Regions from separate parts of the Paenibacillus sp. FSL M8-0334 genome, predicted to be linked through region 3. Evidence: riboswitches for the same ligand, from Rfam matches in the RefSeq annotation. Region 3 holds a riboswitch; each other region holds the start of a gene.

Evidence for each region. Region 3 has a riboswitch for thiamine pyrophosphate ahead of tenA (thiaminase II). Riboswitches for the same ligand answer to the same signal wherever they lie in the genome.
Region 1: linked by a shared signal. The riboswitch ahead of MKX64_RS07470 (ABC transporter substrate-binding protein) and the one ahead of tenA (thiaminase II) in region 3 are both predicted to bind thiamine pyrophosphate.
Region 2: linked by a shared signal. The riboswitch ahead of MKX64_RS14705 (ECF transporter S component) and the one ahead of tenA (thiaminase II) in region 3 are both predicted to bind thiamine pyrophosphate.

Annotation. Positions count from the first base shown of each region.
Region 1 is NZ_JBBOCH010000001.1:1,709,128-1,712,404, reverse strand. Features, by position in the region: gene MKX64_RS07475 (MTH1187 family thiamine-binding protein) at 1-269, opposite strand, end outside; gene MKX64_RS07470 (ABC transporter substrate-binding protein) at 291-1,334, opposite strand; TPP riboswitch at 1,448-1,559, opposite strand; gene MKX64_RS07465 (VOC family protein) at 1,812-2,198, opposite strand; gene MKX64_RS07460 (EAL domain-containing protein) at 2,568-3,277, shown strand, end outside.
Region 2 is NZ_JBBOCH010000002.1:142,565-145,841, reverse strand. Features, by position in the region: gene MKX64_RS14710 (ABC transporter ATP-binding protein) at 1-1,123, opposite strand, end outside; gene MKX64_RS14705 (ECF transporter S component) at 1,158-1,781, opposite strand; TPP riboswitch at 1,923-2,036, opposite strand; gene asd (archaetidylserine decarboxylase) at 2,227-3,027, shown strand; gene MKX64_RS14695 (SDR family oxidoreductase) at 3,049-3,277, opposite strand, start outside.
Region 3 is NZ_JBBOCH010000001.1:1,211,929-1,215,205, reverse strand. Features, by position in the region: gene MKX64_RS05305 (cytochrome P450 family protein) at 1-431, opposite strand, end outside; gene MKX64_RS05300 (hypothetical protein) at 690-893, shown strand; TPP riboswitch at 937-1,040, shown strand; gene tenA (thiaminase II) at 1,181-1,885, shown strand; gene thiM (hydroxyethylthiazole kinase) at 1,907-2,749, shown strand; gene thiD (bifunctional hydroxymethylpyrimidine kinase/phosphomethylpyrimidine kinase) at 2,749-3,277, shown strand, end outside.

The DNA.
Region 1 (3,277 bases), 500 kb from region 3:
TTGTCCATACTGATGCCGTCTGGATAGTGTGCGATTTTGACTTGAGATATAATGCCTGGGCTGCCTGCCTTGACGAGCGCTTCATGCATCCGTTCGACAATTTGCAGCAGTTCGGACAGCTCGCCCTCCATCGTCGTCTCCAGCGGGTGCACCTCATATTTGACGCCCGATTCCTGGATGACCTTGATCGCCTCGTCGACATAGGGGATGCTGTCCCCGCCGTCCGGTGTCTTCGGGATGACTTGAATGCTTAACAGTGTGTTGGCCATGAGCAATCTTCCTTTCGTTAATTAAGGGGTATCCGGCAAAAATTCATTCGTAAACGCGCTGTCCGCATCCAGCTCCTGGTCCAGCAGGCCGCGTTCAAACATCCATTCGGCATAGCCGGACCATACCTCGGCCTTCTGCTCTCCCCAGCGAGGGGCATCGTCCTGATAGCGCGGACTCAGCCATTTCTGACTGGCGAGCACCAGCTCTGCATCCAGCTCCGGAACGGCCTTGATCAGCAGATCGGCAGCCTCCTCCGGGTGGTTGATCGCATATTCATATCCTTTTGCCGTGGCGCGCATGAACGCTTTAACCAGCTCCGGATCTTCCTGAATCAGCGTTTCGTTGGTTACAATCACTGGGGTGTAGTAGTCCAGCTTGTCCGAGTAGTCTTTCACATAGATCATGTCCAGCGGCTCTCCCCGAAGCTCTGCCTCGATCCCGGTCCAGGCATAGAAGATCCAGGCGAAATCGATGTCGCGTTTAACCGCCGTAAAATAATCGGCATCCCCGATATTGACGATGTTCACCTTGCTGACGTCAGCGCCGTCGATATCCATTATGGATTTCATGACGGCTTCTTCCACCGGCGAGCCCCAGCCGCCGTAGGCCTTGCCTTCAAAGTCAGCTGCGGTCTTGATATTCCGGTCGACCGGAGCGGCAAATCCGGAGGTGTTATGCTGAATGACTGCCGCAATCGACACGAGCGGAAGCCCTTGCGTCCGTGCAAGTGTCACGCCCTCCTGATAGCTGATGCCAAATGGCACGTTCCCCGAGGCGACCAGCGTATCCGTGCCGCCGGCGCCCGGCTGCACAATGCTTACGTTGAGTCCTTCTTCTTCGTAATAGCCGAGCTCCTTGGCGACGTACAGTCCCGTATGATTGGTATTGGCCGACCAATCCAGCATCAGCTGGATATCGCGCGGCGCCTCCGCGGTCTCCCCGCTGTTGCCAGCATCATTCGGATTCGGCGTACTGCCGCTCTTCTGATTGTCTGTGCCGCAGCCGGCCGCGACAAGAAGCAGCATGCATGCGAGCAATAACGCGGTCCATTTCGGTTTAATCATGTTCTTCTCTCTCCCTCATCTTCATTCTAGCTGCCTGTGACTTCACAATAATAAGAAACGCCCCGAGGATCTCGGGGCGCATGACGGCGTAAGTATTCCACGGCATCCATATCGAGCCGCAGTGTCAGGATTCCTACGCTGGCATTACCCAGATCAGGTGTAAGGGTCAGTATCTTGATGGGATACACTCTCAGCCGGCCGATTCCAGCTCCCCTGTAAGTATGATGAAGTTATAGGCTTAACTAACCGTTATTATAGACCTAATGGCTGGAGCTGTCCAGCTTGTGCGGGATGAGAGAGAGCCGGACTATTTCCAGGCGGGATGCTCGTCTTTGATCATATCCAGCCCCCAAACAGCTGCATTCGCCAGACTCGATGGGCATGGGCGCTGAATATCGCATCGATGAAGCAATACGAAAAAGACGAGACTCGTATACTAAAGCCTCGCCTCGTCGTGATCGCGCGGGGGAATCATTTTTAGCGCTGGAAAAATTCAATCCATTCTCCGTTTGGCCCATGAAGGAAGAAATAACGGTAGCCGTTTGGCAGCGTCACAATTTCCTCATCAAGATGCGGCACGCCGAGCTTCTGAACCCGGGCGTACTCCGCCTCGATCTGGTCTGTGCTCACTGCAAAGTGATGTACCGCTCCTTCAGCCGGAAGGCTGTCGTTGTATCCTTGTATAAGCTCCACTTCGGTCTCATCGCTGCCGTTAAAGCCGAGGAAGGCAAGTTCGATCACCCCGTTCGTATGCTTGACACGATCCTTCAATTCAAGACCGACAACCTTCGTGTAGAAGTCGATGGTCGCCTCAAGATCCCGCACCATAACTCCGACATGATCGAGCCGTTTATGAGATGGCATACTGGCCACATCCTTTCCTGTTCGTCCAATTTGAATCACATCTTAACATATAATTCCTACCTGTCAAGTGGGTATATATGTTCTCGCTTAACTTTTCTTTACATTTTAATGGGTGAAAAGTATCATGATTTATAGATGGATTTTTAATCCTTTTGCACCAGCAAGGTTTACATAAATCATGGGATCACGAAAGTGGGCGGGCCGCGTTCCCCTTCTTCTTTATTGCTTCAACGCTTGTCAGACATAATGCAAATGATTAACTTTGATTGTTTTGTTTTACATATTCATTACAAAAAAGCATATTATACAAAGAATTCATATCCAAATGCCGATAAGAAGCTTAGTGAAAGCTTGCCGAGGGGGATGAACATGTTGTGCGACAACCGCAGCACCTTTGAACCGTTTGAGGACCAGGGAATTGTTCAGATCAGACCAGCTTACGCAGAGCTTCTTCATCTGCTTGACGGGTGGGGCGGCACCGTGCGCAATACCCGCGAAGGGTGTGCTGTCAGCTATCAGGGGCGGGATGAGCTGGTATCGCTAATCCGGCTGCTTCGGGGACTTCCGAATGGATCAAGGGAAGAGATCAGCTTCCGCATCATGGACGGAGCGACTCCACAGCAGCACCATCCGTGGACGATGGCCGAGCAGCTCGGGCCGGAGAATGATCAATGCGATATGCTGAATATTATCCTGGATCAACAATTTACGAGCCATATGCAGCCTATTGTAGACCGCTGCGAGCAGATTGTGGCTTATGAATTTTTGCTGCGTCCGGCTAAGAACGGCAGGCCATTCCCTCCCCAGAGGCTCTTTGATACAGCACGACGTGCAGGTCTGCATTATTTTCTGGACCGTGAAGCCCGCAATGCGGCCATTGAGGCCAGCGCCAAGTGGCTGCCGAGTGGTGTAAAGCGGTTTATCAACTTTCTGCCTTCCTCGATTTCGGACCCGAAGAAATCGCTGGTGCAGACGTTTCGCGTGCTGGAGAGCCATCATCTGGACCCGTGCGATTTCGTGTTCGAGGTTGTTGAGACGGAAAGAATTGATGATATTCAGCATCTCCAGGCGATTTTTGA
Region 2 (3,277 bases), on a different contig from region 3:
GCTCGCCGCCAAGAATGTAGGTCCCTTCAGATGGCAGTAAGCCCATCAGGCTTAGCAGAAGCGAGCTTTTGCCAGCTCCGTTCGGGCCGAGGATCGCCACATAATCACCCGGGAATACCTCCGCATGATCCAATGCGATCACAGGCTGACTGCGCCGCTGGCCTGCGAAGCTCTGCAGCGTGATCTGCGGCTCACGGCTGCAGCGATTCGCGTTCACGCTCGCGTTCGGATTCACGACTTCATTCTCCTGATCCGGACGCCCCCTCCCTTCACCGGAGGAGGCCACCACCGGTTCCAGGGAGGATAACGATCCAGCCGCGCTGCTCGAAGCGATGCGGGGGAACCACTGCTGCCCCGCGCGCGAAGCTGCATAGTCCTCCCACACGCCGGGATACCAGATGCCGTAGGACTTCAGCTCCGATTCATAACGAGCGAACACTTCCTTCGGCGGGCCTTCGCCCAATATCACGCCATCCGGTCCGAACAGCACGATCCGGTCCACATAGTCTGCCATCTCTTCGATCCGGTGCTCCACGATGATCAGGGTACGTCCGGCGGACACTCGCTTCACCGCTTCCCAGATCTGACGCCGGCCTTCCGGATCAAGCAGAGCCGAAGGCTCATCCAGGAACAGCACCTCCGGTTCCAGCAGCAGTGCCGATGCCAGTGCCAGCCGTTGCTTCATTCCTTGTGACAAGTGGCTGATCGGCATATGCAGCTCCTTGAGATGCAGGCCGACCGCATCCAGCGCTTCGCGCATTCTCGCTTTCATCTCGTCCCGGGGGACCGCAAGATTCTCCAGAACGAAAGCCAGCTCCTCATCCACATACGGCATGCAAAACTGCGTGTCCGGATCCTGGAACACGTAAGCCCATGAACGGGGAAGCTGCCGGTTCTCACATTTCATCGGCACCTCGGTCGCCTTCGGAATCATGCCGCTGAGCACCTGCAGCAGCGTCGATTTTCCGCATCCGCTCGGCCCGAGCAGCAGCACTTTTTCACCCGGCGCGGCCTTAAAGGATACATCCTTGAACGTCAGCCGCTCTTCCCCGGGGTATTTCAGCCGGAGCCCCTCCACGGATACTGCCTGCTCCCTAGGCTCTCGAAGCCCTTCCGCCGCCATCGGCTCCCAAGCGGCACTGCGCCCAGTTCCCTGATCAGCCATGGCGCGGATCGTCCAATGCTTCGTAATCCTTCGATGAAGCCGGGCGGAGCAGCGCCGTTACGCCTGTACGCTCAAGCGCCTTCGCCAGCAGCACCATGAGCAGACCGGCGATGACCGCGCCGCTGAGGATACGCATGCCGTATTTGGCAATGAACAGCCAGGATTCCAAATCATCCGTGTAGCTGTAGTAGAAATCGAGCACCATCGAGCCAAGCGCTGCCACAGCTCCTGCCGCTGCAGCAACCCACACGCTGTAGTTCCGGTAGCGGAATGCCGCAAAGACCAGCTCGGCTCCAAGTCCTTGAATCAGCCCGTACATAAGCAGGGTCAGACCCCAGCCGCTGCCAAACAGCACTTCCACGTGCGCGGCCGCCAACTCTGCAATAATCGCGACGCCCGGCTTACGGATCAGCAGAAAAGCAAGCGTTGCCGCTGCAAACCACATCCCGTACAGCAGCTCATCCGCCTGAAACGGCTTGAGCAAGCTATATACCGATCCCCAAAAGTGATACACAATCCCAAACACCAGTGACACCAATACGGTAACCAAAATATCGCTGACTCGCAGTCCTTTCCGGGACTGTAATTCCAAATTTTCTTTAACTGGAACTCCCATAAACCTTCATACCCCTCTCAACCTTTATTTCGTGGCGAACAGGATTGGCAAGATTCGCGCCGGCCGGCTGCTCATTCATTCCAAATCCACACAACAAAAAACCGTCTGGAAAAATGCGCAGACGGAAAATAGGCCCTAGTATAGGCAGGGTCGGATATTCTCTACGCTGGCATTACCCAGTTCAGATTAACGGTCAGCAGCGGGATAACAGCTGCAATCTCAGCCTGATTCACTCAAGCCCCCGTACTCCCTATTCGGTTTTATGCTAATCTAAAAATACACAGCCCATCGCAAATTTGCAAGAACCATTTTACAAATTGACCGATTTATTGATTTCGAATCAAAACTGTGTCAATATCAGATTGTACTTACCATGCGTCTATCAACCGGTGATATGAAACCGCCATCAAGATCCTATAGACACATGCAGGAAAAGGAGAATTTCATGGCTAAACATTTGCTGCGGCTAATGACCGAACTGTCTTCCCGAAAGTGGCTTTCCAAGCTGATGGGGCGCTTCTCTCACAGTGGAGTCAGCCGTTATCTTATACCGACATTCATTCGGGTATATCAAATTCCCGCCCACGAAGCGGAGAAGGAAATTCACGAATACCGCTCGCTGAACGAGTTCTTCTCCCGCAGACTGAAAATCGGCATGCGCTCCATCGATGATACACAGAGCGCCATGGTCAGTCCGGTCGATGCCACCATTACCGCGCAGGGTTTGATTCAGGCAGGCACCATTGTCAATGTGAAGGGGCAAGACTACACGATTGCCGAGCTGCTGAACCACTCCCCGCGAATTGAGCATTATATCAACGGGTATGTATTTGTGCTGTATCTAAGTCCGACGGATTACCACCGCATTCACTCCCCGGTTACCGGCGTGCAGACGGAAAGCGAGCATCTGAAGGGCAAGGTGTACCCGGTCAATGATTTTGCAATGACCCATATCCGGTCCGTGCTGAGCCGGAACGAACGGCTGATTACATACATTGCGCATGAATTCGGCGAGGTCGCTGTTGTGAAGGTTGGCGCGATGAACGTCAGCAGCATTCAATATGTGAGCGACGAGGTCAAGCAGTGGCAGATCGGCGATGAGCTGGCTTACTTCGAATTCGGCTCCACCGTCGTGCTTCTGACCGAAAGCGGCACATTCACGCCACGCGGAGATTTAGAGACCGGCTCAAGGGTCAAAATGGGCGAGCTTCTGGGAGTCCTTCATCCGAATGAAAAAGCAAACTAGTCCCCTGTTCTTGCGTCAGCGTTATTCCCTGCCTGCGTCCTTCTGACGCAGCAGCCTCATGACGATGCGCTGGAACAGCCGGTCCGGCAGCAGAAGCTTCACCCAGGCCGACCACTGGGTCGAACGGGGCAGGCGATAACGAAACTTCGGTTTACGCATAGTGGCAATCCGTGTCACCAGCCTGGCGACCTCCATCGGGTCTCCGGCCTGCTCGGCTGTCCGCTTGGAATAGGCCAGCACGCCGGTTAAT
Region 3 (3,277 bases):
ACAATAATCGGCAGCGGGAAGGCGTAGTCGTCGATCAAGTTCATCTGCTCGCGTCCGGACACCTGGTCCAGAAGATCGTTGGCAATATCCTCGATGTGGCTGCGCATGCCGGCAATCATTTTCGGAGTAAAAGCTTTCTGCACAAGCCCCCGCAGACGGCGGTGGTCCGGCGGATCGGAGAACAGCATGTTGTTCGTGAACACGCTGCGGCTCTCGGGCCCGTACCGTTTGACCATATCCTTGCTAAAGCGCGAATCCTTCAGCACTTCAACCGCATGGTTGTACTTGCTGATGATCCATCCGGGCTCTCCGCTCGGGAACACAACCTTGTAGATCGGAAACGCATGGCGCAGCTTTTTATAATCGGGATAAGGATTGTGTGTAAAGGCTGCGGTGAACAACTCCGGCGGGTGGACCTCATTGCTATTCAACATGACGATCTCCTTTCTGTGCGGCACCTTGCTCACGATTCGCCGCTGTGATATGCGAACTTCTGGGATAAAGCACATGATATATATTCCATTTTTTAATTGTCAAAACCTTTATTTGTAAAGAGTATCTTTATGACAAAATTGTGACGGACGTCACTTTGACCTGCATTTGGACACGAATCGGCACCCATGTAAAGAAATTGTATAGCAGCATCCTATAACCTAGGTCTATAGACTTATGTAATTAGGGTGATGTCCATGACAAAAGAGTATTTCGAAGAAATGAGAAAGTTCAGCCACAATGATGATATGAGATACAAACTGCTGATGCGCGGGGTCCGGCAGCTGTATGAAGAAAGACAGAAGGAGAAGAACCCGCTCGGTATTCTTCGTCGTCGCAAAAGAAATCGGTCAGTCCGCGTCGGCAAATGGTTAACCAGTAGCCATCAAATGAAAGTTTGACAGCAGAAGAAAACCTATTGTACAGTATTAGTCAAAAGAATAGGAAGTCCACTAGGGGAGCCGTCAGCGGCTGAGACAGGAGCATATCCTGGACCCTTTGAACCTGATCTAGTTCGTACTAGCGTAGGAAAGTGGAGCCTTCATAATACAGGATGGCAGCGTCACTTGACGTTGTCGGTCCTATGCGATGAAGCCGCTCCAGTTTTCGGGGCGGCTTTTTTGGTTGTCCACGAAAATCGGTGATCACGGGACTCCCTGCTCTTTATTTTTCAGGAGGTGGGGTATACATGCGTTTTTCAGAGGAGCTTCGCCGCGAGGCGGACGGTATTTTTGAGGCTATTTTTCAACATCCCTTTGTCAGAGGTATTGCCGAAGGACAGCTGGGCAAGGAGCAGCTGACCCATTACGTCAAGCAGGATTTCGAGTATTTAAATGCCTATATGCGGATTTATGGCATCGCGATTTCCAAATGTGCGAACCGGGAGGACATCGCGGCATTTAACGAGCAGATCTCGTTTATCCTGAACAGTGAGATTCACCCGCATCATAATTTTTGTACGGTCGCTGGCGTCAGTTACGAGGAATTGCAGGGTTACCCGCTGGCGCCTTCCGCACATCACTATATCCGTCACATGCTGACGGTGGCGCACGAGGGCAGTTTGGGCGAGATTATGGCGGTGCTGCTGCCATGCCCATGGACGTACCTGGAAATCGGCCGCAGGCTGATGGAGGAAGTGAACCCGGATGAGAATCATCCGTTCCAGGAATGGATTCAGTTCTACGGCAGCCGGGCGGGAGGTGCCACGGATAAATTTCGTCAAAGGGTGGATGCCTGGGCGGAAACGGCAACGGCGGATGAGCGCAGACGGATGAAGGAGCATTTTATGCTCAGCTGCCAGCTGGAGTATATGTTCTGGGATATGGCTTATAAGCTGGAGGCGTGGCCGGTGCCGATGCCGGAAGCGATCTCCCGGCCTGTACAGCCGATCTGAGTATGTAGGAGGCAGGATGATATGAGTCTGTTGGAACAAAAGCTTTCTGGACTTCTCACTAAGGTGCGAAATGAGAAGCCGCTCGTTCATAACATGACCAACGTCGTTGTTACGAATTTTACGGCAAATGGCCTTTATGCGCTGGGCGCTTCGCCTGTAATGGCTTATGCTCCGGAGGAAGTGGCCGATATGGCCAAGATCGCCGGTGCCCTCGTGCTGAACATTGGGACGCTCAGCCGTGAACAGGTCGATGCAATGATTATTGCTGGGCAATCCGCCAATGCTCACGGCGTACCGGTCTTGCTGGACCCGGTTGGCGCCGGGGCAACCCCTTTCCGTACGGAGTCGTCGCTTCGAATTATGCAAGAGGTCAACGTTGCGCTGGTCAGAGGCAATGCGGCTGAAATCGCCCATCTGATCGGAGAGAGCCGGAGCATTCGCGGCGTGGATGCAGGGGATGACGAATCGAGCAGCGGCCATTCCGAGCTTGCAGTTCGGGCTTCACGCAAGCTGGACACCGTCGTGGCCATTACCGGAGCGGAGGATGTCATTACAGATGGGGACACGTTACGGGTGGTTCGTGGCGGAGATGCCAGACTGACTAAGATAACGGGAGCAGGCTGTCTATTGACCTCGGTGCTTGGCGCCTTTGCCGCGGTGGAGCCGGACGTGCTGCTTGCCGGTACAGCTGGGCTGGCCTTCTACGGGGCAGCGGCTTTCCGAGCGGGGGCACGCACGACAGATCTGGGGCCGGGCAGCTTCCAGACAGCCTTCCTGGATGAACTGGACCGGCTTGCACCGGACTCGCTGACCGGGCATGCGACGGTGCAGGATTATGCGGCAACGGGGGGAATAACATCATGATGAATGAGCACAGGGTATATAAAGCGCTGACGATTGCGGGCTCCGACAGCGGAGGCGGTGCCGGTATCCAGGCGGATCTTAAGACTTTTCAGGAGCTGGGAGCCTATGGCATGTCGGCCATCACGGCCATTACGGTACAGAATACGCTCGGCGTCCAAGGGGTCTATCCGCTGCCGGCGGAAGCATCTGCAGAGCAAATTCATGCGGTCGGCACCGATATCGGGGTCGATGCGCTGAAGACCGGGATGCTGTTCAGTGCCGAGATTATACGGCTGGTAGCGGAGCAAATAAGAGCCTTTGGCTGGGAGAAGGTGGTCGTTGATCCGGTGATGATTGCCAAGGGAGGAGCGGAGCTGCTTCAGATGGAAGCGATCCAGGCGCTGAAGGAGGAGCTGCTGCCGCTAGCGATGGTCGTTACGCCGAATATTCCGGAAGCGGAGGCGCTGGCGGATATGAAGATTCGGACGATGGAGGACCGCCGAGAGGCTGCGAGACGTATTCATCAGTCCGGGCCGAAGATGATTGTCA